DNA from 4 places in the Mesorhizobium sp. M1D.F.Ca.ET.043.01.1.1 genome. Region 2 is predicted to be linked to each of the others. Evidence: riboswitches for the same ligand, from Rfam matches in the RefSeq annotation. Region 2 holds a riboswitch; each other region holds the start of a gene.
What was found. A riboswitch is a leader RNA that binds a small molecule or an ion and turns the genes downstream of it on or off. The one in region 2 is predicted to bind cobalamin.
Positions count from the first base shown of each region.

Region 1: it holds a riboswitch for cobalamin, as region 2 does, so the genes downstream of both, EJ067_RS29355 (CbtB domain-containing protein) here and bluB (5,6-dimethylbenzimidazole synthase) in region 2, are expected to answer to the same signal.
Region 3: it holds a riboswitch for cobalamin, as region 2 does, so the genes downstream of both, metE (5-methyltetrahydropteroyltriglutamate--homocysteine S-methyltransferase) here and bluB (5,6-dimethylbenzimidazole synthase) in region 2, are expected to answer to the same signal.
Region 4: it holds a riboswitch for cobalamin, as region 2 does, so the genes downstream of both, EJ067_RS02330 (ABC transporter ATP-binding protein) here and bluB (5,6-dimethylbenzimidazole synthase) in region 2, are expected to answer to the same signal.

Region 1 is NZ_CP034444.1:6,131,148-6,136,999, reverse strand. Features, by position in the region: gene EJ067_RS29385 (tyrosine phosphatase family protein) at 1-94, opposite strand, end outside; gene cobD (threonine-phosphate decarboxylase CobD) at 91-1,146, opposite strand; gene cbiB (adenosylcobinamide-phosphate synthase CbiB) at 1,145-2,134, shown strand; gene cobO (cob(I)yrinic acid a,c-diamide adenosyltransferase) at 2,131-2,745, opposite strand; gene cobU (bifunctional adenosylcobinamide kinase/adenosylcobinamide-phosphate guanylyltransferase) at 2,747-3,268, opposite strand; gene EJ067_RS29360 (CbtA family protein) at 3,261-4,052, opposite strand; gene EJ067_RS29355 (CbtB domain-containing protein) at 4,068-4,247, opposite strand; cobalamin riboswitch at 4,284-4,483, opposite strand; gene EJ067_RS29350 (gamma-glutamylcyclotransferase) at 4,555-5,241, opposite strand; gene EJ067_RS29345 (MFS transporter) at 5,438-5,852, opposite strand, start outside.
Region 2 is NZ_CP034444.1:1,312,891-1,318,742, forward strand. Features, by position in the region: gene dxs (1-deoxy-D-xylulose-5-phosphate synthase) at 1-324, opposite strand, end outside; gene EJ067_RS06685 (pirin family protein) at 460-1,380, opposite strand; gene EJ067_RS06690 (DUF2277 domain-containing protein) at 1,390-1,656, opposite strand; gene EJ067_RS06695 (exodeoxyribonuclease VII small subunit) at 1,721-1,972, opposite strand; gene EJ067_RS06700 (histone deacetylase family protein) at 1,976-2,902, opposite strand; cobalamin riboswitch at 3,017-3,195, shown strand; gene bluB (5,6-dimethylbenzimidazole synthase) at 3,238-3,975, shown strand; gene EJ067_RS06710 (hypothetical protein) at 4,000-4,980, opposite strand; gene EJ067_RS06715 (TetR/AcrR family transcriptional regulator) at 5,199-5,807, opposite strand.
Region 3 is NZ_CP034444.1:2,146,554-2,152,405, reverse strand. Features, by position in the region: gene EJ067_RS10645 (MucR family transcriptional regulator) at 1-194, opposite strand, end outside; gene EJ067_RS10640 (DUF982 domain-containing protein) at 436-738, shown strand; gene EJ067_RS10635 (DUF982 domain-containing protein) at 1,004-1,252, shown strand; gene metE (5-methyltetrahydropteroyltriglutamate--homocysteine S-methyltransferase) at 1,981-4,335, opposite strand; cobalamin riboswitch at 4,425-4,625, opposite strand; gene EJ067_RS10625 (HAD-IIA family hydrolase) at 5,381-5,852, opposite strand, start outside.
Region 4 is NZ_CP034444.1:467,917-473,768, reverse strand. Features, by position in the region: gene EJ067_RS02345 (FAD-dependent monooxygenase) at 1-231, opposite strand, end outside; gene EJ067_RS02340 (efflux RND transporter periplasmic adaptor subunit) at 234-1,373, opposite strand; cobalamin riboswitch at 1,683-1,889, shown strand; gene EJ067_RS02330 (ABC transporter ATP-binding protein) at 2,096-2,884, shown strand; gene EJ067_RS02325 (ABC transporter substrate-binding protein) at 2,926-3,873, shown strand; gene EJ067_RS02320 (iron ABC transporter permease) at 3,904-4,890, shown strand; gene EJ067_RS02315 (phosphatidate cytidylyltransferase) at 4,902-5,837, opposite strand; gene EJ067_RS02310 (lysophospholipid acyltransferase family protein) at 5,837-5,852, opposite strand, start outside.

The DNA of each region.
Region 1 (5,852 bases), 2.3 Mb from region 2:
CGTCGGTGCCGGCCGCAAGCAGCGAAAGCAAATGCTCGGCGCCGGTCCTCGCCACAGTCTCCTCGATCTTCGACAGCGGACAGACATGGATCATCGTCCGGACTCCTTGCCCATATCCTTGCGCCGCGCGGCCCAGGCGGCGAGCGCGCTTTCGAGGCGCTGCCATTCGGCCTCGCTGCCCGGCAAGCCGGCTCGCAAGACTTGTGGCCGCCCGGCAAAATGGCGCAGCAGAATGCCACGTTCGCCTAGCGCCGAAAACAGGGTTGGGGCATCCGTGAAAGACAGATAGCGGAACAGTGTCGTTCCGCTGGCAACCGGCACTTCGGCCTTGCCGAACAATGCGTCGAGCCGCCCGGCGTCTTCAGCGAGGCGTCTGCGCATGGCGGCTTGCCATTCGGTGTCGGACAGCCCGCGAATGCCATATTCCAGCGCCGGTCCGGCAACGGCCCACGGCCCAAGCTGCGCCTCCAGCCGCTCGGCAGTCAGCGTGTCGGTAAGCGCGAAACCGAGCCTGACGCCGGCGAGGCCGAAGAACTTGCCGAAAGAGCGCAGCACCACGATGCCGCCCTCGCCGACATCATTGGCCAAGCTGTGTTCGGTCGGGCCGACATCCATGAAGGCTTCGTCGACGACCAGCAGCCCGCCCTTCCTGCGCAGCCGCGCGGCAAGGCCGAGCAGGCGATCCCTTTCGATCACCCGCCCATCCGGATTGTTCGGGTTGACCAGCACGGCAAGGTGCGCGTCCGCCAACGCCTCGAAGTCGTTCACCTCCGCAGCCGCATGGCCAGCGATCGCGGCGGCCCGGGCGTGCTCTGCATAGGTCGGACCGAGCACCAGCGCCTTGCCGGGCCCCACCAGCGAAGCGACGCGCGGCAGGAGGATCTGCGTGCCCGGTGCTGCCGCGACATGCGCCGCCGACGGCGCGCCATAGGTTCTGGCCGCAATTTCGGCCAATTCGCGCAGCCGATCGGATTCCGGCAATCGCGACAGGGCGGTGGCGGGCAGATCGAAAAGCGGGTAGGAGTGCGGATTGATACCTGTCGAAAGATCGACGAAAGGCCGTGGCGCGTGGGGGAAGAGCGCGCTCGCCCGGCCGAGGGATCCGCCGTGATCCACCGCAGCAATCGCTCCATCCAGAAGCTTCATGTCGATCCTGATCGCTTTCCTGTCACTCGCCGTTGAACGTATCCTTGGCTATCCGGACTGGCTGTTCAACGCCATCGGCCATCCGGTCACCTGGATCGGCAGGCTGATATCCTTTCTCGATCGCAGGCTCAACCGCGCGACCGATTCCGACGAATTGCGTCGCCGTCGCGGCGTCCAGGCGCTTCTCGTCATCCTGCTGGTGCCCGCCGCCATCGGCCTGACGCTGCATGTGCTGCTCTGGCTGATCTTCCCCTCCGGCCTGGTTATCGCGGCCATACTCGGATCTTCGCTGCTATCGCAGAAGAGCTTGGCGGAGCATGTCGAGGATGTTGCCGACGCGCTGGAGACCGGTGGCCTGACGCTCGGCCGCATCGCCGTCTCGCGCATCGTCGGCCGCGATCCGGAAAAGCTCGACAAGGCAGGCATCGCCCGTGCCGCGATCGAAAGCCTGGCCGAGAATTTCTCCGACGGCATCGTCGCGCCCGCCTTCTGGACCGGCATCGGCGGGCTGGCCGGGGGGGCTGCGTACAAGGCCGCCAACACCGCCGATTCGATGATCGGTCATCGTACGCCCAAACACGAGGCCTTCGGTCGCGCCGCCGCGCGATTCGACGATCTGATCAACCTGCCGGCCTCGCGGCTCACCGGCCTGCTGATCGTGCTCGCGGCCTTCCTGGTCAAGGGCGCCGATCCTCGCAACGCCTGGCAGGTCATGCGGCGCGACGCGAAGAAACACCGTTCGCCCAATGCCGGCTGGCCGGAAGCCGCCATGGCCGGCGCGCTGGGATTGTCCCTGGCCGGGCCGCGCAGCTATGGCGGCGAGATGGTCGAGGACGCCTTCATGGGCGAAGGCGGCCGGCGCGAGGCCGAGAGCACCGACATCAGGCAGGCGTTGAAACTCTACCGGATCGCCGACGGGCTGTTGATCGCTCTGTTCGGGGTTCTGTCGGCGGTCGTGATCTACCTGACCATTTTGATCAGCGGCTAGAACTCGATCCCCTGCTGCGCCTTCACGCCCGCCGAGAAATGGTGCTTGGTCAGCCCCATCTCGGTGACGAGATCCGCCGCCTCGACGAGCGGTGGCTTGGCGTTGCGGCCGGTGACGACGACATGCAAATCCTCGCGACGCGCCTTCAGCGCCGCAACCACCTTCTCGAGATCGAGATAGTCATAGCGCAGCGCGATGTTGAGCTCGTCGAGCACGACGAGGCTGATCGAAGGATCGGCCATCAGCTCCAGTGCCTTCGCCCACGCGGCCTCGGCGGCGGCAATGTCGCGCTTCAGGTCCTGGGTCTCCCAGGTGAAGCCCTCGCCCATCGCATGCCACACCACGCGATCGCCGAAAGCGGCGAAGGCGTTCTTCTCGCCGGTGTGCCATTTGCCCTTGATGAACTGGACGACGCCGACGCGCTTGCCGTAGCCGAGCATCCTGAGCGCCAGGCCAAAGGCGGCGGTGGTCTTGCCCTTGCCCGGCCCGGTGTTGACGATCAGCAGTCCCTTCTCGATCGTCTTGCCGGCCACCTCGGCATCCTGCACCGCCTTGCGCTTGGCCATCTTGGCGCGATGGCGCTCGGCATCCTTATCGTCGATTTCGGCCATGTCACTTCACCTTGAGCGGCAGCCCCGCCACCATCATCAGCACGCTGTCGGCGACGGCCGCGACCTGCTGGTTGAGCCGGCCGGCGGCGTCGCGGAACCGGCGCGCCAGCGCATTGTCCGGCACGATGCCGAGCCCGACCTCGTTCGCCACCACGAACCAGGGCCCGCGCGGCCGCGACAGCACATCCGAGAGCCGCCGGCACTCGGCCTCGAGATCATGGTCCGCCAGCATATGATTGGTCAGCCACAATGTCAGGCAATCGATCAGCACCGGCTGGTGATCGGGCAAAGCCTCAATCGCGCCGGTGAGGTCGAGAGGCGCATCGACGGTCGCCCAGCCTTCGCCGCGCCGCGCGCGATGGAGCGCGATGCGTTCGCGCATCTCGTCGTCATAGGCTTGCGCGGTGGCGATATAGGCCCAGGGCGACGGGCTTGCCGTGACCAGGGTTTCGGCATGCGCGCTCTTGCCGGAGCGCGCGCCGCCGATGATGAAGGTCAGCCGACCTTCGGCGCGATCAGGCAAAGCTGCCGCGCAGGCTGGTCGCCGCGCCGGCGAAGCGGCCGCGCACCACGCCGACAACTGCGCCCAGCACCAGCCAGAACACCAGGTCGGTGAGCGTCACGGCAACCACGAACTGATGGTGCAGCCCTTCCGGAATTGCCGTCTCGAAGCTGTCTGGCTGCGGCGCGCCGACGATATGCGGAGCAACGATCAACGCGACGCCGAGGATCGCCAGCGGCAGCGACTTGCGAAAGGCGATCAGGCCAAGTCCGGCGGCGGTCGCAGCCACAGTCGAGATCCACCAGATCTGGCGCGGCAGGAGCTCGGCCGCCGGCATCGCCGGCAGTTCGGGCGGCAGGCCGAGGCCGGGCGCCAAAGTGAACACGGCAAAACCGGCAAGGCCCCAGAATACTCCCTGACGCCAATTGCCGATGCCACCGGCAAACTCCGAGACCGCGACCAGGATCAGCGCGAAACCGATGCCGGTGACGATGTTGGCGACGACGTTGAAGGCGAAGCGCTCGAAGCCGTCGGCCGGCGCCCAGCCTTCGTCCTCGGCCGGAGCTGCCGCGTCGGCAGGCGCTGGAGCCGCGCTGCTCATCGCCGCCGGCGCGGCCGAACTCATCGCATTGTTGTCGGTGGTTGTGGCGGCATGGTCGTGGTGATGGCCGCCGCCTGCCTTTTCATACACTTCCGCCTTGAGGATCAGCGGCACGGTCGCATAGGCCTGCATGCAGGCGAGCGCGATGCCCGCCACGAGCCCCGCGATCGCCGCGATGAACACGACGTTGCGAAACAGATTCATGGTGTAAGGCCTTCCTCAGTGGCAGGGAAACGCCATCGAATGGCGATAGTCGTGCGCAGCGTTGTGGACCGCATCGATATGCGAAAAGCCGACAAAGCCGACGACGAAAATGCCGAGCAGCGCGGCCAGAGCCAGCTGCATGACGCGCGACTGCGAGGAGACGGAGGCGCCGAGAGAGACGGAAGCGGTATTCATGTCTTGTCCTTTCGCCCTCCACCCGAGGGCATCGAAGTCAACTTTCCCGTCGCCGGCAGGTCTCCTGGCTCGCGGATCCGCGCCCTTCCCCACCTTCCCGAGGAAAAATCCCCAGTGGTCTATGGAGAGGACTACCGCACACAGTTGCGGGGGCAGCCACGGCTTTGGGCAGGAAATTCACCCTCACCGCATTCCCTCTTGGCTCCAAAAACGGAACCGACGACGGCACCGACTATAGGCAGAATCGCTGCAGGCGGCAAACCAATTTCCGTCATCGCCAAACGCGATTGCGCCATGGATTCGCATGCTAGGAAGCGGCGATTCTTTCAGCGACAAGCTGCTGCAGCCGCCACAGATGGGCGTCGTGAATGCCGCGCGCTTCGAGATTCTTGACGGTGTTGTAGAGATAGTCGGCGCCTGAACCCCAATGGCCGCAGGACGTCGCCAGCCTTTCCACCACCTCGCTTTCGCCGAGCGGGCCGGCATAGGTGGTGCCCTTGCGATTGATGACGAAGGCGAGCGCTTTCAACGGCCCCTTGTCGGTTGCAAGCTGCAGCAGGCGGGGGTGGTAGCTGGTTGGCTTCAGCGTCATCTCGCGGCGGAAAAGCTTGTCCAGAGCCCGCCGGCGGTCGCCACCGTTCAGGCGGAATGCTACGCCCTTGCATTGGCCGCCACGATCCAGCGCCATCATCAGGCCCGGACTCTGTTTGGTACCGCGCCAGCGGGTCATCTTCATGCAGAAAGAGCGATGCCAGCCGCGCGCCACGGCGACGCGCTCCTCGACATGCTCGATCTCGGGTTTCCAGATCAGCGAGCCATAGCCGAACAGCCAGAGCGGCTCGCTAGCTGGGAGTTCCGCTTCCAGGATGTCCAGCATCGCATCGTAGTCGGCGTCATCCAGATGCGCGGCGTTAGGATCGGGCCCGGTGTCTTCGACGATGCGAAAGCAACGAGCTACCAGTTCCTCGGTAAGCGACATCGTTCTTGCAGACATGCTTTGCGGCCCTCGCCAGCCGGCAGGCGCCGGCATCGGCAAGCGACCTTAAGGGCGGTCCCCGGACACCACAATGGCCCCGCAATTCACAACGGCCTGGTCCGGGGTGCCGGCTGTCGGGAGCGGGGGAACAGCCGATGCAGCCGGATCCAAGTGGGCGGGCAGGCGCGATGCAGCGTACCAGCCCGCTCGCTGATCAAAACGACTTCGGCAGATAGCGCCAGGTGAAGAAGCCGCAGAAGGCGGCCAGTATGCCGAGCGTGACGAAGACCGAGCCGAGGCCGAAGAAGGTGAGCACCACCGAATAGACCAGCGGCGGTGTCAGCTCGGAGAAGTCGAGATAGGTGCGGTAGACCGCCGCCATCTGCGCCCGCTCATAGGAACGGACCGAGCGCATGAAGGCGGTCGAGCCCAGCGCGTCGAGCGCAATCGTAAAGAGCGCGCCGCAGAGCAGGAACGCGGCCGTGAGCAGCGGCGCGGCTTGGCCGACGCCGCCCGCGGCAAAAAGCATTGCCGCCATGGCGAAATAGGCGAAGGTCATGGTGCGTCTGCCACCGAAGCGCTTGCCCGCCCTGCCCCAGAAGATCGCCATGAACAGCAGCGCATTGCCT
Region 2 (5,852 bases):
CCGGGTGAAGCCGGAGAGACCGCCTTCCTGGCGAAGCGTGCGGATGCGATCGCGGCGGCCGGTCAGGATCTTGTGCGGATAGGCCTGGTGGCCGACATCCCAAATCAGCCGGTCCTGCGGCGTGTTGAAGACATAGTGCAGCGCAACCGTCAGCTCGACCACGCCCAGCCCAGCGCCGAGATGGCCGCCGGTGTGCGACACGGCATCGATCAACTCGGCGCGCAGTTCCGTCGCCAGCTGCGTCAGCTCGCTTTCGTCAAGCGACCGCAAATCCGCGGGAATGCGGACCTTGTCGAGAAGCGGCGTGTCGGGCTTTGGGTTCACTCTGGTGCAGCCTGCTCAGTCTTAACGTTGCGCTAACCTTTGAATATGCGCCTCGATCATGCGCGAAATATGCTGCTGGCGGGCGAATGTAAATGCGTGCCAGTGACGCGGCTGGCGCACGTCGTCCATCCCGCTCTAACCTTCCGGCAGCGGAATGAATTCTTCCTCATCGCCAGGAACGATATCGAAGCGGCCCGTCTTCCATTCTTCCTTGGCCTGCTCGATGCGTTCCTTCGAGGAGGAAACGAAATTCCACCAGATATAACGCTTGGAACCCAGCGACGCTCCGCCGAACAGCATGAAATGCGCGCCGCGCTCGGACGAAACGACGATCTCCTCGCCCGGCTTGAACACCAGAAGTCGCTCGGCCGGGAAGCGGTCGCCGGCGATGGAAACCTCACCCTCCAGCGTATAGATGGCGCGCTCCTCTGCATCGGCGGGGATTTTGACGCTGGCGCCCGCCGCCAGCCGCAAATCGGCGTAGAGCGTCTCCGAGGCGGTCGCGACCGGCGAGCGCAGCCCGGAAAATTCACCGATGACGACTCGGCCGCTGACGCCGTCGGCGTCGATCTCGGGCAGGCGGATCACCGACGTATTCGCGAACACCGGGGCGACCTCTTCCCTGCCGTCGGGCAAGGCCAGCCAGGTCTGCAGGCCAGAGACCGACATCGGCGCGCCACGCAACTCCTTGGGCGTGCGCTCGGAATGAACGATGCCGCGGCCGGCGGTCATCAGGTTCACGTCGCCGGGTGAGATCACCATTTCGGTGCCGAGCGAATCGCGATGCCTGATCTTGCCGTCGAACAGATAGGTGACCGTGGAAAGCCCGATATGCGGATGCGGGCGCACGTCGATCGCCTGGCCAGCGCGCAGGATCGCCGGTCCCATGCGGTCGAAGAAGATGAAGGGACCGACCAGCCGGCGTTTCGCCGTCGGCAGGGCGCGGCGAACCTCGAAGCCGCCAATATCCTTGGCGTTGGGGATGACCATCAACTCGATCTGGTCGCAGGCAAACGCGTCGCCGGCCTCAGGGTCGTTTCCCGGGAAGAAGCTCATGTCATGACCTCAGGCGAAGCGGAGCGCGGACCTGGCTTTCGCCTTAGCGGCCTCTTCCTCGCGATTGCGCGGATGCTGCGTGGTTTCGAGGCTGTCGAGCAGCTCGCGCGCGGCTGCCGCGATCGCCTCGACGGCGTGGTGAAACGCATGCTCGTTGCGCTTGGACGGCTTGGTCGAGCCGCTCAGCTTGCGCACGAACTGCAGCGCCGCATCTTGGACCTCGTCATCAGTCGCCGGCGGATCGAAATTGAACAGGGTCTTGATGTTGCGGCACATGCTTGAACTCCTTACCTGCTTTTCTTCCCCCGACCTGCTTTTCTTCCCCCGCCCCTCTTCCACGCTACTCGGCGTCGAGCGGCTCCGTTCCAACCGGCTTGCCGTCGCGCGACAGCCTGATCTTCTCGACCTTGTCCTCGGCCGCCTTTAGCAGCCGGTCGCAATGGGCTTTCAGCGCCTCGCCGCGCTCGTAGATCCTGATCGACTGATCGAGCGGGACATCGCCGCGCTCCAGATCATCGACGATCTTCTCCAGCGCGTCGAGCGCCTGCTCGAAGCTCATCGTCTTGACGTCTTCGTTAGCTTCATCAGCCATAATTCATCCCTTCATCAGCCGCCCGACATGGGCGGCGACCGAAAATGCCAGTCCCTGCAGATCGTAGCCGCCCTCCAGCAGGCTGACGAGCCGGTTGCCGCTGTGGCGCCCGGCGCGCTCCATAAGCTGGCCGGTCGCCCAGTCGAAATCGTCTTCGGTCAGGTTGATCGCGGCCAGCGGATCGCGATGGTGCGCATCGAACCCGGCGGAAATGATGATCAGGTCCGGCTTGAATGCGTCGATCGACGGCAGCACGCGCGACAGGAAGGCGTCGCGGAACGTATCGCTGCCGGTGCTCGGCGCGAGCGGCGCGTTGACGATGTTGCCGGCGCCGGTTTCGCTCTTGGCGCCTGTGCCCGGGTAAAGCGGCATCTGATGCGTCGAGCAATAGAGCACCGACGGATCGTCCCAGAAGATGTCCTGCGTGCCGTTGCCGTGATGCACGTCCCAATCGACGATGGCGACGCGCTCGGCCTGGTGCTTCTTCTGCGCGTAGCGGGCCGCGATCGCCGCGGTGTTGAACAGGCAAAAGCCCATCGCCGTCGTCCTCTCGGCATGATGGCCGGGCGGACGGGCGGCGACGAAGACATTGGCGGCGCGCCCCTCGAAGACATCGTCGATCGCCGCATTGGCGGCGCCGATCGCCGTCACCGCGGCCTGCCAGCTCTTCGGGCTGGCGCTGGTGTCGGCATCGATCGAGACGATGCCGGTCTCAGGAATGGCCGCGCGGACGCGGGCGACGAAATCTTCCGGATGGGCATAAAGGATGGTTGCCTCGTCGCCTTCCGGCGCCCTGACGCGGTCGAGAGCCGAGAAAGCCTCGTCGTCCAGCACGCGCTCGATGGCGCGCAAACGGTCGGGACGCTCGGGATGACCGGGCGGCGTGAGGTGCTCCAGGAATACCGGATGGGTGTAGAGACGGGTAGCCATGGCCCCTAATCTAGGCACCTGTCGCCCGGATAGCCATGTTTCGGCGCCGAATGATTGGGGAAAATCGCGCCCGATCGTGCGCAAGCGGCATTGGCGCGGCTTCCGCTTCGCTATAGAGTCCTGCCGCTGCCTGGTGCCCGCGACGCGGGAGAATCGGGAACACGGTTGAAATCCGTGGCGTGCCCAACGCTGTGAGGGGGACCGCGCCGGCAAAAGCCACTGTCCTAGACGGGAAGGCGCCGGATGCGGGTCGATCCCGAGCCAGAAGACCGGCCCGGCAGAAATGGTCGTCCGCATGGTCAGGCGGAGGGCTGCTTATCGCAAGGGGACAAGCGATGCAGGCACGAATGGCCGCCACCGGCGGCGGCGACTTTGACCAATTGGCGCGCGAGGCCGTCTACCGGGCGATGTTCACCCGGCGCGACGTGCGCAGCCATTTCACTGCCGACGATCTCGACGATGGCGTGCTGGCGCGACTGTTGACGGCTGCCCATCATGCGCCGTCGGTCGGCTACATGCAGCCGTGGAACTTCATCGTCATCCGCGATGCGACAAGACGGCGGCAGGTGCGCGACCTGTTCCTGGCCGCGCGCGAGCAGGAACTGCCGGCGATCGAGGCGGAGCGGCAGGCGCTCTACCGCACGCTGAAGCTCGAGGGCATCTGCGAAAGCGCGCTCAATCTTTGCATCACCTGCGACCGGCAGCGCTCGCAGAATTCGCCGCTCGGGCGCTGGCACAATCCGGAGATGGACCTCTACAGCACCGTCTGCGCGGTACAGAACTTCTGGCTGGCGGCGCGCGCCGAAGGCGTCGGCGTCGGTTGGGTGAGCATCATCGAGACCGAGGCGCTGAAGCGGCTGTTGTCGATCCCCGACCATGTCACGCCGATAGCCTATCTCTGCGTCGGCCGCGTCTCGGAATTCGCGCCGCGGCCGGACCTCGAGGCGCATGGCTGGGGGCGGCGCCTGCCGCTGCCCGACCTGGTGATGAGCGAGACCTTTTGCGGCGCCGGCGAGGCGCCGCTCAAATCGGCGATTGCCAAGCTTCGCGGCGCTGACCTGCCGAAGCCTTGATCGGGTTGCCTTCGGGGCTGCCGATCAGGCAGGCCGGGGCGAATCCCAGCGCGAGCCGCCGAAGGAGCCCAGCGCCTTGTCGCGAAGCTCCCTGAACTTCGACGAGGCCTCGGCTAGGCGCCGGTCCCATTCCGGATTGGGAACCTGGCCTTCGATGGTGGCGAAATAGACCTGCATCAGCGAAGCGATGGCGAAAGGCTCGATGAAGGCCGCCTTGAAGGCCCAGGCGAAGACGATGGCCAGCACGAAGGCCCAGCCGGCGAGCTGCCCGGGCATCACCCAGAGGATGGCGGCTGCCGGGGCAAGCATCAAAAGGAAGATGACGAAGGACACGCCCCACATGATCACCGCCAGCCAGACGGCATTCTTGACCATGTGCTTGCCGTTCTGCGCGTAGAGCACGACGCCTTGCCTGGCGGTCTCGAAAGGCGAGTTCGAATTGATGCGGATGTTGTAGCCGAGGATGATCTCGTCGACATAGGTCAGCGACAGCCGAATGACCGTGTTGATGAAGCTGACGAGGCCGCTCAAGCCGGGAATGGGGAGGAACGCGGCAATGCCGCCGATCAGGCCGGTGATGGCGCGGATGGCGCCTTTGACCAGTTGGTCGACCACGAAAAGGATATTGGCCTCGGCGAAGCGCTGGGTCACCACTTCCTTCGCATAGGCGATCTGGCCCTGGCCATCCGGAACGTCGTGGCCGTCGATCAGATGCACCATGACGGCGATGTGGCCGGCCTTGAGCACATAGAGGATATATTCGCGGATCCAGTAGACGGCGATCGAGACGACGCCGAAGCCGACGACCCCGCCCCACAAGGCAAACGACATCGGTCCGTCAGGGTCGGTGGAGATATGGCCAACGCCATAGCCGACACTGGCGCCGGTGCCGGTCGCCATGATGTAGGCCAGCGTGATGCCGAAATAGACGATCATGCGAAAGACGATGAACGGCCATGTCCGCATCATGATGGACACCGACCGGCCGATGCTGAAGTCCCACATAGCCCCGACTCCCCGCCTCGCGCATGACCCCGAAAATCGGAATCGTTTTTTCGGAAAGGATCATGCGCAGAATCAAAAGTGTTACAGCGTCCTTTGCGCGTTCGAAGAACCGCTGCGCTGCAAGACAATTGGCGGGAGAGGATGCGCTCGCCCCTGACATTGTCAACGCGGCGGCGGCGTGCCGGGCCCAAAAACCGGTGCACAAACCGGCAGCGTGGTTACGCGGTGGTTTGCTCTGGTTTCCTGAGCAAGCCTTCCAGCAGCTGCTTGAACGCCGCTATCGCCTTCTTGGAGGTCGCTTCGGGATCCTCGGAATTGGCGATGCGCTGCGCGGCCTGGCTGCTGGCGCCGTTGATCAGCCGCGCAGCGGTCTCGGGATCGAGATCGGGAACGACGACGCCGTCCCGCTGCAAGCTGGTCAGATGCCCGGTGATCGACGCCGTGCAGGCATTGGCGTTCGGCCATTGCGCCGGATCGCCAAGCACCGCCGGGCCGTCGCGGAACATGATGCGCTGGATCTCCGGCTCCAGCGCCATCTCGATATAGGTGGTGCATTCGTCGACGAAATGCTGCCAGCGGGTCGGCGCCCGTGACGCCACCTCGTTCACCCGGGCGGCCATCTCGCCGTCGATCTCGGCGATCACCGCCTGCAAGAGCCCCTTCTTGTCGCCGAAATGATGATAGAGTGCGCCGCGCGTCAGGCCCGCCGAAGCGGTGAAATCATCCATCGAAGCCTCGGCATAGCCGATCGTGCCGAAGGCGTGGCGTGCGGCCGCGATCAGCTTGGCGCGCGTCTCGGCGATCATCTCCTTGCGCCGTCTATGCATGGCTCTGGCCCTATTCGCATACGTCTCGTATGCCAATTGACATAC
Region 3 (5,852 bases), 830 kb from region 2:
ATCGGTACGGCAGGGTTGAGAGGTTCCGACTTTTCTGGTGCTGCACCACCGGCAGTGGCTTTCAATGCGATGTGGATCAGGCCGATAAGCCCAGGCAGTTCACTGACGGGAACAGGATTGTTCGAAACATAGGCTGAGATGACATGGGCGGTGAGTTCGATAAGGTTATCAGCTGTCTCAGTTTCTTCGGTCATGAAAACGCTCCTGCGGACTTAGACTAGGCGTGGGGAATCAATTCATAGCTTAATAGTGACGGCCGCCTTTGATGGCAACCAAGCCATTGCACGATCTGTTCGCGGATCGCTACACACCCGGCCGCAGTCGCAGGATAACTCTTCAACCGTCATCGTCCTGACAACACCGCTGTGCCATGGTTGTGCCGCGTCGATGCGGCGCCTCTTCACCCAAATTTATTCGGATAGTTCGGAGAAACGAATGAACGCTAAGGCTTTCAGCAACCCCCTTTTCGTGAAGCGCGCAACGCACATCATCCAAGAGATTGCCGGCCTTGCGGATGCCATCGATTTTCTCAATGAATGGCCTGAAGATCGCAGAGACATGATCCACGAGATCGCCCTGAGGGCATGCTACGATGCATACGATGGGCGCAAGCCGGTAAGTACGGCTCGCAATGCCTTTTTCGGCTTTGCGAAACGGGTCGACATATTGGAAGATCCAACCTCGGCGATGAAGTGGATTGCTGCCTGCAGATCGGGCAGTGGAAAAGTGCAGGTGTAGACCTCGACGACGTCTGGCAAGGCGCGTCAAACAGTGCACTATTGTCCGAGTTTCACGGCTAGACCGCGCGAATGAGAAGCAGTTCCTCACCGCCGACTACAAAAGTGCAGATCGCACGCAACCTGACTATGGCCAGACGCAGCTCATGGCGATCGCTTGGTCGTGAATGGCCAGCCTCAGTGGTGCAGGTGCATCGGTCGCGTTCGACTGAGTAAAGAAATACGACCGGGGCAGTTTGCCGCATAGTGGCTGTGGAGGAGGGGGGATGACCGGGTTGATCAGATTTGAGAGGCCAGTCGTTGTTCAGGTCAGCCGCCGCAGCTCAGAGCGCATCGTGGTGGACGTCAACGACGCGGCCGCTATCTTGCTGCGGGATCTGCATAATGAGACCGATAAACGCAGAATAGCGATGGACGTCTGTCTGCAGGTGTTACGCGGTAAGACCCATGCGCCAGCCGCTCGACGAGCTTTCGTCGCAGCCGCGCTCGAAGCACGCATTCTGCGCAACGATTGAGATTTATGACGCCGCTCATGAATTTCGGCCCTCTGCGCATCGCTGTTGGCCACGGTCCGAACATCCCTGCCGGCATCCGCCAGGAGCAAGCCAACCCCGTTACTTCCGCAATGGCTTTCCTGGTCGCGCGTGGGATCTTCCAACATCAAAACACAAGGGGTCCGCCAGCCAAGCTGCGGTCGTTCGGCTTCGCCTGCGCGGCGATCGTAATTGGAGACAGAGGCAGACGGGCCATTGAGCGAGAGTTGGCCGACTGCAGATGGCGGAGCGTCGATACTGTCACGATAGTCAACAGAAGTGCCGTTTGAACCTCCCCCCAGATTAGCCCTGCATCCGGTTTCCCGGAACACCCTTGGACCGGCCCCGCGTGATCGCCGATGCCTCTCCCGATGGTCGCCGATGTCGGAACGGAGGTTTCGGCGATCGCATCGGAAAGATGATAGTGATATTGGACTAGCTTAAATCCGGAGTAGTCCGAAACCGCTGGGGGTCAGCCGTCTGATCTCTGGCCGGCTCATTTGAGGGCCGGCCTGCTTCGATCGCCCGCCAACGCCCGCCTTCGGAACAGCTGGCGTGGCCGCGCCATAACAAGGCCCGACCAGACCAAGCTTACGGAGGCGCTTCGGTCGGCGGCAGGTCGATTTCTTTGGGTGAGCCGGATAGCCTCCTCAACCTACTTCGCCCGGGGTGCAGCGTCGCCGCTCACCGCCGGCAAGTGTCACCGAGTCCTACGCCGTTTGCGCTTTTTCCCGAATTGCGCGTGCCGCAGCCACCATGTTCACCAGGGCAGAGCGGACCTCCTCCCATCTGCGCGTTTTGAGGCCGCAGTCGGGATTCACCCACAGTTGGTCATCCAACAATCGATCGCGCGCAAGCATGATGAGGTTGGAAATCTCGCCCACTTCCGGGACCCGCGGCGAGTGAATGTCATAGACGCCAGGTCCGATATCGTTCGGATACTTGAAGGTTCGAAGCGTATCGAGCAGTTCCATCTGCGAGCGCGAGGCTTCAATGGAGATCACATCCGCATCCATTGCGGCGATAGCGTCCACGATGTCGCCGAACTCGGAGTAGCACATATGGGTGTGGATCTGGGTCGCATCCTCGACGGCCGTTGAAGCCAGCCGGAAGCATTCGACGGCCCAGTCGAGATAGGCCTCCCAGTCGGCCTGGCGCAGCGGCAAGCCCTCGCGCAGTGCGGCTTCGTCGATCTGGATCATCTTAGCGCCGGCCTTTTCAAGGTCGCTCACTTCATCGCGAATGGCGAGCGCGACCTGACGGCAGACGGCTGAGCGCGGAAGGTCGTCTCGGACGAAGGACCAATTGAGGATCGTCACGGGACCGGTAAGCATGCCTTTCACCGGCTTCAGCGTTAGCGACTGGGCATATCGCCACCAATGTAGTGTCATCGGATTTTGTCGCGACACATCTCCAATGATGATCGGGGGTCGCACAAAGCGCGAGCCATAGCTTTGCACCCACCCGTGTTGCGTGAAGGCGAAGCCGCAGAGCTGCTCGGCGAAATATTGCACCATGTCGTTGCGCTCGAATTCGCCGTGGACCAGCACGTCGAGTCCGATCTCTTCTTGCCAGCGAACGGCGGCTTTTATCTCTTTCTTCAGGAACGCTTCATAGTCGACGTAACTCAGCTGGCCTTTGGCATGAGCTGCCCGCGCCTTGCGAATCTCGGCTGTTTGCGGGAAGGAGCCGATCGTCGTGGTGGGGAAGGGGGGCAAGCCAAACACGTCGGCCTGAAGCTTGGAGCGGCCGGCAAATGCGCTCTTCCGGCGCGTCATGCCGACCTTGATCCTGGCGACCCGGCCTTCGACGAGCGGATCATGCACCTTGGCGGATGTCGCGCGAACGGCGGCAGCCTCAGCCGACGCCTCCAGTTCGGCGGCCACTGCGTCCCGGCCTTCGGCCAGGGCACGGGCGAGCACGACCAGCTCGTCGGTCTTTTGCGCTGCGAAGGCGAGCCACGACCTCACATCCGCATCGAGTGCCGTCTCCAAGTCCAGGTCGATCGGCACATGCAGCATCGAGCAGGACGGGGCAATCTCCACCCGCTCCAGCGGCCAACCGGCGACGATCGGCTTGATACGGTCAAATATCGCAGGCAGGTTCGCGCGCCAGACGTTGCGGCCGTCGATCAGCCCGAGCGAGAGCACAAGTTCCTTCTGCGCGAGCCGGCCGACGGCCTCCAACTGCTCTGGAGCGCGCACGAGATCCACGTGCAGTCCCGCCACGGGCAGAGAAATTGCGGTCTCGAGATTGTCTCCCAGCGATCCGAAATAGGTAGCGACCATGATCTTCAACTCGGGTGCTGCTTTCGACAGCCGGGAGTAGGCGAATTGGAGCGCATCCCGTTCGTTGGGAATCAGATCGAGCACGAGCGCCGGCTCATCGATCTGCACCCAATCGGCTCCCGCGAGCTTTAGCCTCTGCAGGAGTTCCTCGTAGACGGGCAGCAGCCGTGGCAGGAGCGCGATAGGGTTGAAACCTTCCTCAGGTGACTTCGCCAACTTGAGAAAGGTAACCGGTCCAAGCAGGACCGGGCGAGTGTGGATGCCGAGCGCCTTGGCCTCGAGGAAATGATCGACCGGTTTCGCCGACGAGAGGGCAAAGCTCTGATCGTCCCTGAGTTCCGGCACAATGTAGTGGTAGTTGGTGTCGAACCATTTGGTCATTTCCATCGCGGCAAGGCCCTGCCCATTGGCCGCAGGCTCGTCACCGGCAGGTCCACAATCCGCGGCCTGACCTTGATTGCCGCGCGCCATGGCGAAATAGATATCGAGTGGGACCTCGCCGTCAGTCCAGGCGTATCGTGCCGGAACGGCGCCGACCATGGCGACTGTGTCGAGCACGTGGTCATAAAGCGAGAAATCGTTGGACGGGATTTTCGACACGCCGCGATCGTGCTGCTCCCTCCAGCTAGCGGCACGCAGCGTCTTCGCCGTCGCGAGCAGATCGGCAGCGCGAGATTTTCCGGACCAGTAGTTTTCAAGCGCGAATTTCAGTTCCCGCCGTCGACCGATACGCGGCACGCCGAGCGTTGCTACAGGAATTCGTTGAGAGACAGTCATGCCATACCCCGATGGTTGGGGCGGGGGACAAGGAACCCGCGAATAGGCGGCACGAAGCCGAGCTACCGCGACCACCAGACACCCCGCCCGTGGACGTTGTTCGTCGTGGCAGGTCTCCTGGCTCGCGGGTCAAAGCCTCCGCCCGTCTTCCCGAGGCCGTTCGCCTCAGTGACATCAATGGGCTTGGCTCGCCGCTAACAGTTGCGGGGGCAGCGCCGGCATCGCACCGGCTTCCCTCTTAGCTCCGCTACGGCAGTGCCGCGCGAAGAACCATGACATGCGTACAATCACAGCCGCTTCGATCCTTGTCAATACCATATAACGAGATGTTTATGTGATTATGCGAGTAACACCTTGCGCTGATCGGTCTCTTTCGCCCAAAGCCGCTTACGAGGGTCGGGTCGGTCGAAAGGCATTCAGCGCCGCCCCGTCGCGCTCGAACTGCGCTCCACCGAAGTGCTTCAGGGTGTTTGCCGACTGGCCGGCCGTCGACGCAAGTGCCCGTTCGCCTTCCACAAACATGGGGGTCATCGGGTGCACTCACTTTTGGCCCGAAATCGAATTCGTCATGTCCGGACAACCAGACGAATGAAAGCGCGATGGCTTCCGTTTGATCGGCGCTCGTTGGAGGCGGCGCCCCTATTGTTGGAACGGCGTGATCATCAGGTGGTGCCTTCTCGGGTCGGCCGCGTCGCAGTGCTCTTGCACAGAGAACGCATCGTCGTGCCAACTGGGAAAATCGTTAGGAACGATGCAATCGCTCTGAAAGCATTGTGTGACATTGCGGACATCGTCGACGATCCGACAACGGGCGCACCCAATCACCGGATCAATTCCGGTGCGATCGCTGGAACGTGCAGAACCAAAGCAGTGAAGCTCACAATGAACTTGCTTGCCCTACATGGGTGCACTTCGACTAAGTTGTCACGCTTATCACTTCTTTTCTGGATGCGGGCCGGCTGTTCCTCCCGATCATTGCCCAGGTTGACGGCCGGCATGCGGAACGTAGAGGAGCGTTCGGTCTTCGTGTAGGGGTGCGTTCGGCTTATTGGTTCGCTATGATTTGGCCCAGATCGGCAAGGCACTCGACCACGTAGTCCGGTCTGAATGGAAACCGCTCTATGTCTGCCAGCTTGGTCACACCAGTAAGCACAAGGGCTGTTCTCAGGCCCGATTCCAGCCCCGCGAGCACGTCGGTATCCATGCGGTCCCCGACCATGATGGTATCGACAGCTCGAACTCCCAGCCGGTCGAGCGCGTCGCGCATCATGAACGGGTTCGGCTTCCCGACGAAATAGGGCTGACGGCCGGTGGCCTTCTCGATTAGTGCCGCGACAGCCCCGCACGCCGGATGGGAGCCCCGCTCGGTCGGGCCAGTGGCATCCGGGTTGGTGGCGAGAAAGCGCGCGCCCTTCGCCACAAGCTCAGCGCCAGTTGCGATCTGCTCGTAGTGGTACGACGTGGTGTCTCCGAGGACCACGAATTCGGGGGCAAACTCTGTTATTCGGCAGCCTGCC
Region 4 (5,852 bases), 840 kb from region 2:
ATGTATGGTAAGCCGCTCCAGCCGGATGCCTGCTGCAAGGACATCGTCGACGATGCCGATCTGGTGGTGGAACTCCAGCGTGCGCGCCTGGACGGCAAGCGCCCGCGAGGTTTCGCCCGGACCGTCAGCCTTGTCGAAGATGCGGACCGGGACACCGAGCCTGGTCAGCCAGAGCGCGAGCGTCAGTCCGGTCGGACCGGCGCCGGCGATGAGGACCTTTGTCTTGGACATGGTCATTTTCCTTCTCCCTCAACGATACGGACTTTTTCGTGTTCCCGCAGCCGGTTTACGCCGGCGGTGACGACCAGATCGCCTTTGCTGAGCCCGTCGCTGACGACGATGCGGTCGGTCTCGTATCGGGCAACCGTGACCGGCTTGAGCTCGACGGCCGACGAGGGCGCCACGATCCACACCGCCGGCTTGCCATCCTTGTCGAACAGCGCGCTGCCTGGCAGCACCACGACCGGCGCGCCGGCGACCTCGGCGCGGCCGGAAACGCTGGCGCCGAAGCGCATTTCGTCGGGCGCATTCTCGATCGAGACCTTCACCTGGAAAGTGCGGGTGGCGGCATCGGCCATCGGCGCGATCTCGCGGATGGTGCCGGCCGCGGTGATCGCCGGATTGCTGAGCAGCGAGACGGTCACCTTTGGCGGCCGCTTCGTATCGGGCGTGTTGGCGAAGGCGGCTTCGGCGATCGAGAACACGGCGTCGCGGCTCTGCGGATCGGCGACGCGGACCACCATCTGCCCGACATTGACGGACAGGCCGGCTTCGGCGCCGCTCGCGGTGACGATGCCGTCGAATTCCGCGTGCAGCTCGGTATAGCCGAGCTGGTCCTTGGCCATCTCGAAGGCGATGTTCGCCGACTTGAGCTTGGCCTGCGCCGAGCGCAGATTCTTCAGCGTCGCGTCATAGTTGGCCCGTGTCGTGAAACCTTTGGCGAGCAGCGCGCCGATGCGGGCCTCGGCGGCACTTGCCTCGACAAGCACGGCCTGCGCCGCCGCGACATCGGCCTCGGCGCTGGCGAGCCGGTTGCGATAGTCCTGATCGTCGATGCGGGCGAGCACCTCGCCCTTCCTCACCGTCGCGCCGACCTCGGCGATGCGTTCGAGCAGCTTGCCGGATACGCGGAAGCCTAGGTCGCTTTCAAGCCTCGGGCGTATCTCGCCGACGGCGGTTCGGGTGTCCGCGCCGAGCATCGGAGCGACTGCTATGGCCTTGACGAGCTTCGTCTCCGGGGCGGCCGGGGTGGCGTTCGAGGCTTCGCTTCTTGCGCCGTGCCAGACCAGGGCCGCGCCGCAGGCGAGGACGGCGATCGAGCCGGCGACAAGGCGACGCCTCAGCGCCTTGTTATCAGAGAGTGCGGCAATCATGCTTGTCTCCACGACCAAGGTTGCGTTCGCGCGGGGAGGATGCGGCGACCGGGAAATATATCGGCTGGAGAGAGGGATCGGGCGTTTGCGGCCTGTCTTTCGCCAGCCCGATCTTCTTGCGGTTTCCGGCCCGGAAAATCCCGAACGGTTTCTGAGAATTTTCCGATGTTTGGCTGAGGCAGTGCCGGAAAGGGATTGACATAGGGCCTTCGAGCATATGTAACGTTATTACATATCGAGCTGCAAATTGGGAATTTCACGGGGTGATCAGGTCGCGCAGAAGTCCGTTGCGACTCGCGCGCGGACAACCTACGATGGCGGTGTCATGGTCCCCGAGCCGCAAGGCGAGGGGTGAAAAGGGAACACGGTGAGATCCGCTCAGGGTCGAGGCCGTGGCTGCCCCCGCAACTGTGAGCGGCGAGCTCCATCCGGAATGCCACTGGCCGGCAAGGCTGGGAAGGCGGATGGCGCGGCGACCCGCGAGCCAGGAGACCTGCCATCGACACGAGTTGACCGGACGGGGTGTGCCGGGAGGAGACGCGGGCACCGGTCCTGTCGGCCGGCTCGTCCGGCATCCTTCCGTCGCCGTTTTTGGAAAGTGACGGAATGTTGGACGGCTCCATCGATCGCATCCACCGCATTTTCGTGTGCACGCTTTGCTGTGATCCGGCGACGCAAGAAATGCGCAGCGAAGCTCTCTCCGATCATCGGGGGGGCCGCCTATGACCGCGCAGCTTCTCGAAGCCCGTGGCCTCGGCGCGACGGCCAACGGCCGGACGCTGGTCGACGATGTCAGCCTGTCGCTGACCGGCGGCGAACGTCTCGCCATCATCGGCCCTAACGGCGCCGGCAAGACGACGCTGCTGCGCATGCTGTGCGGGGCGCTGCCGCCGAGCCGCGGCGAGGTGCGCCTTGCCGGACGCCGGCTGGACCGGATCACCGCCGCCGAGCGGGCGCTCAGCATCGCCGTCGTCGGCCAGACGGACCAGCCGGATCCGCGGCTCGCGCTCATCGACTATGTCGAGCTTGGCCGCGTCCCACATGCGGGCTTGAGGCGCCGCCACGACGATCGCGACATCGTCGTCGAGGCTTTGCGCCGGACCGGATTGCTGCGGCTGCTCGCGCGCACAGTAGGCTCGCTGTCCGGCGGCGAGCGCCAGCGCGCGCAGCTCGCCCGCGCCATCGCGCAGGAGCCGAAAATCCTGTTCCTCGACGAGCCGACCAACCACCTCGATCCGCGCGCCCGCGGCGAGTTGCTCGACCTTGTCGCCGGCTTCGGCATGACCGTTGTCGCCGTGCTGCACGATCTCGCCCTGGTGGCGCCCTTCGCCACCCGCGTCGCGGTGATGAGCAACGCCCGGCTGCACGCGCTGGCGCCGCCGCGCGAGGCGCTGGCGCAGCCGCTCATCCGTGAGGTGTTCGGCATCGATGTGCTGCGCCTCCAGCACCCGACCGAGGACCGCGAGCTCACCGTCTTCGAGCTTCCCGCCCGCGCTTCAGCCCCGTCCTGAGCCAATCCAGACAATCCAACCCAATCAAGGAGCACCATCCCGTGAAACGCCTCGCTTTGTCGCTTGCCCTCTCTTTTGTCGCCTCGGCCGCCTTCGCCTTCCCGGTGACCGTCGACAGCTGCGGCAAGCCGCTCACCTTCGACGCGCCGCCGAAGCGCGCCGTCATCCAGGACCTCAACATGGCCGAGATGGCGTTCGCGCTGAAGCTGCAGCCGTCGATCGTCGGGCTCACCGGCATCACCGGCTGGTACAAGGTTGGCCCCGAATTCAAGGCCGAGCAGGGCTCGATCCCCGAGCTGGCGCCGAAATACCCGACGCTGGAAAACCTTGTAGCCGCGCAGCCGGACTTCTTCTTCGCCGGCTGGTATTACGGCATGAAGCCGGGCGGCGAGGTCACGCCCGACACGCTTGCCCCGCACGGCATCAAGACACTGGTACTGACCGAGAGCTGCGTCCATCTCGACAAGAACCGGCCCGCCGCTTCGATGGACCTGCTCTTTGGCGACGTCGAGAAGCTCGGCAAGATCTTCGGCAAGGACGCGCAGGCGCAAAAGCTGGTCGTCGGCTGGAAGGCCGAGCTGGCCGGCATCACCGCCAAGGTGGGCGACCATAAGGGCGCGCGCGTGTTCCTCTATGACTCCGGCGAGGACAAGCCCTTCACCGCTGGCAAGTTCGCCATCCCCAACGCCATGATCGCCGCCGCGGGCGGGGAAAACATCATGGCCGACATGGACACGAGCTGGGGCAATACCGACTGGGAGACGGTCGCGTCGCGCAATCCGCAATTCCTCATCCTGCTCGACTACCAGGACGGCGGCGGCTACCGGAAGCTGCTCGATTTCCTCGAGGCACATTCGGCGATGAAGGAAACCGACGCGGTGAAGAACAAGCGCTTCGTTGCGCTGCGTTACGCCGAGCTGACGCCCGGACCCGCCAACATCGAGGCGATCGGCAAGATCGCCAGGGCCATGTATCCGGAAGCGTTCTGACCTTTGCGATACGGATCGTTCGTTCTTACAATGTCGCTGGGCGCGGTGCTGCTCGCAGCGCTCGTGCTGCTTTCGATCGCCTACGGCTCGACGCTCATCCCGTTGCACGAGGTCGTGCGCGCGCTGGCACATGCGATGGGGCTGGACGGGAACCAGGTATCCGGTCCGGTCGGCAGCATCGTCGTCGACCTCAGGCTGCCGCGCGCGTTGCTGGCGATTGCTGTCGGCGCCGGCCTCGGCATCGTCGGCGCGCTGCTGCAGACGGTGACCCGCAACGATCTCGCCGATCCGTTCCTGTTCGGCCTCTCCTCGGGCGCCGCCGCCGGCGCGGTCTCCGTCATCACCGTCTTCGGCGACAGCTTCGGCATCTGGACACTTCCCCTTGCCGCCTTCACCGGCGGCATACTGGCAGCGGCAATCGTGCTTCTGCTCGTGTCGCGGGTGAGGGGGCAGGGACCCGAGCGGCTGATCCTCGCCGGCCTCGCCGTTTCCTTCATGTTCACCGCGCTGACCAACTATCTCGTCTTCGCCGGCGACCAGCGCGCCGCCCATTCGGTGCTGTTCTGGACCATGGGCGGGCTGGGTCTCGCCCGCTGGGACAATATCGGCCTGGCGGCGCTCGGCGCTGGCATCATTCTCGCCTATGGGCTCTGGAACCACCGCCGCTTCGATGCCTTCCTCGCCGGCGAAAGCGCCGCCGAAAGCCTCGGCGTGCCGGTGGCGAGGATGCGCCGCACGACATTCCTCATCGCGGCTCTGGCCACCGCGATTCTGGTGGCGGTGGCCGGCGTCATCGGCTTCGTCGGCCTGATGATCCCGCATCTCGGCCGGCCGCTGGCCGGTCCGCTGCATCGGCCGCTGATAGCGATCTGCGCGCTGTTCGGCGCGATCCTGCTCCTGGCCAGCGATCTCTTGGCCCGCACGCTGCTGCCGCCGCAGGAACTGCCGATCGGCATCATCACCAGCTCGCTCGGCGCCTTCTTCGTCGTCACCATGCTGATGCGCAACCGCCTTTAGTTCGCCGGCGATCAAACCGTCCAGAAATAGCGCACGATGTGGAAGAAGATCGGCGCGGCGAAGACGAGGCTATCGGTGCGGTCGAGCATGCCGCCATGGCCCTCGATCAGGTGGCCCCAGTCCTTGACGCCCTGGTCGCGCTTGATCGCCGACGCCACGAGCCCGCCGAGGAACCCCATCGTGCAGGCGACGAAGGCGACCGTCGAGGCCTGCAGCGGCGAAAACGGCGTGATGAAGGAGAGCAACGCGCCGAGCAGGCTGGAGGCGACCAGCCCGCCGATCAGCCCCTCCCAGGTTTTCGACGGCGAGACGGTCGGCGAGAAGCGGTGTTTCCCGAACAGCTTGCCGAAGATGTACTGCAGCACGTCGCTGCCCTGCACGACGATGATCAGGAAGGCGATGAGCAGAAGATTGCGGCCTTCGAAACCCGGCACGTTGAGCGTCAGCAGGGCAGGAACATGGCTGACGCAATAGACCGAGATCATGATCGCCCATTGCTGCGCGGCGATGCGCTCGAGGAAGCGCTCGGTATCGCCATGAAGCGCCGTGATCGCCGGCATCAGCAGGAAGCAGTAGACCGGGATGAAGATCACGAACAGTCCGTACCAGGCCGTCCACACCAGCCAGTACTGGACCGGGATGACGATGCCGAACATGCCGAGCAGCACCCAGTGGTCGCTGCGGCGGCTGTGCGTCAGCGTCACGAACTCGCGCAGCGCCGCGAACGAGATCAGCGCGAAAAGGATGGTCATGCCGTAGCGGCCGAAGAAGAAGGCGACCGTCATCAGCGCCACCATCACCCACCAGGCGTTGATGCGCTGCGTGAGGTTGACCAGCGTTGCGCTCAGCGGCTTCGGCGCGCGCATCGAAAGGATGCCGGCGGTGACGCTGGCGGTGCTCAGCACCACGAAAAGGCCGATGATCAGGATGCTGATTTCGTGGCGCATCAATCGTCTCGATCA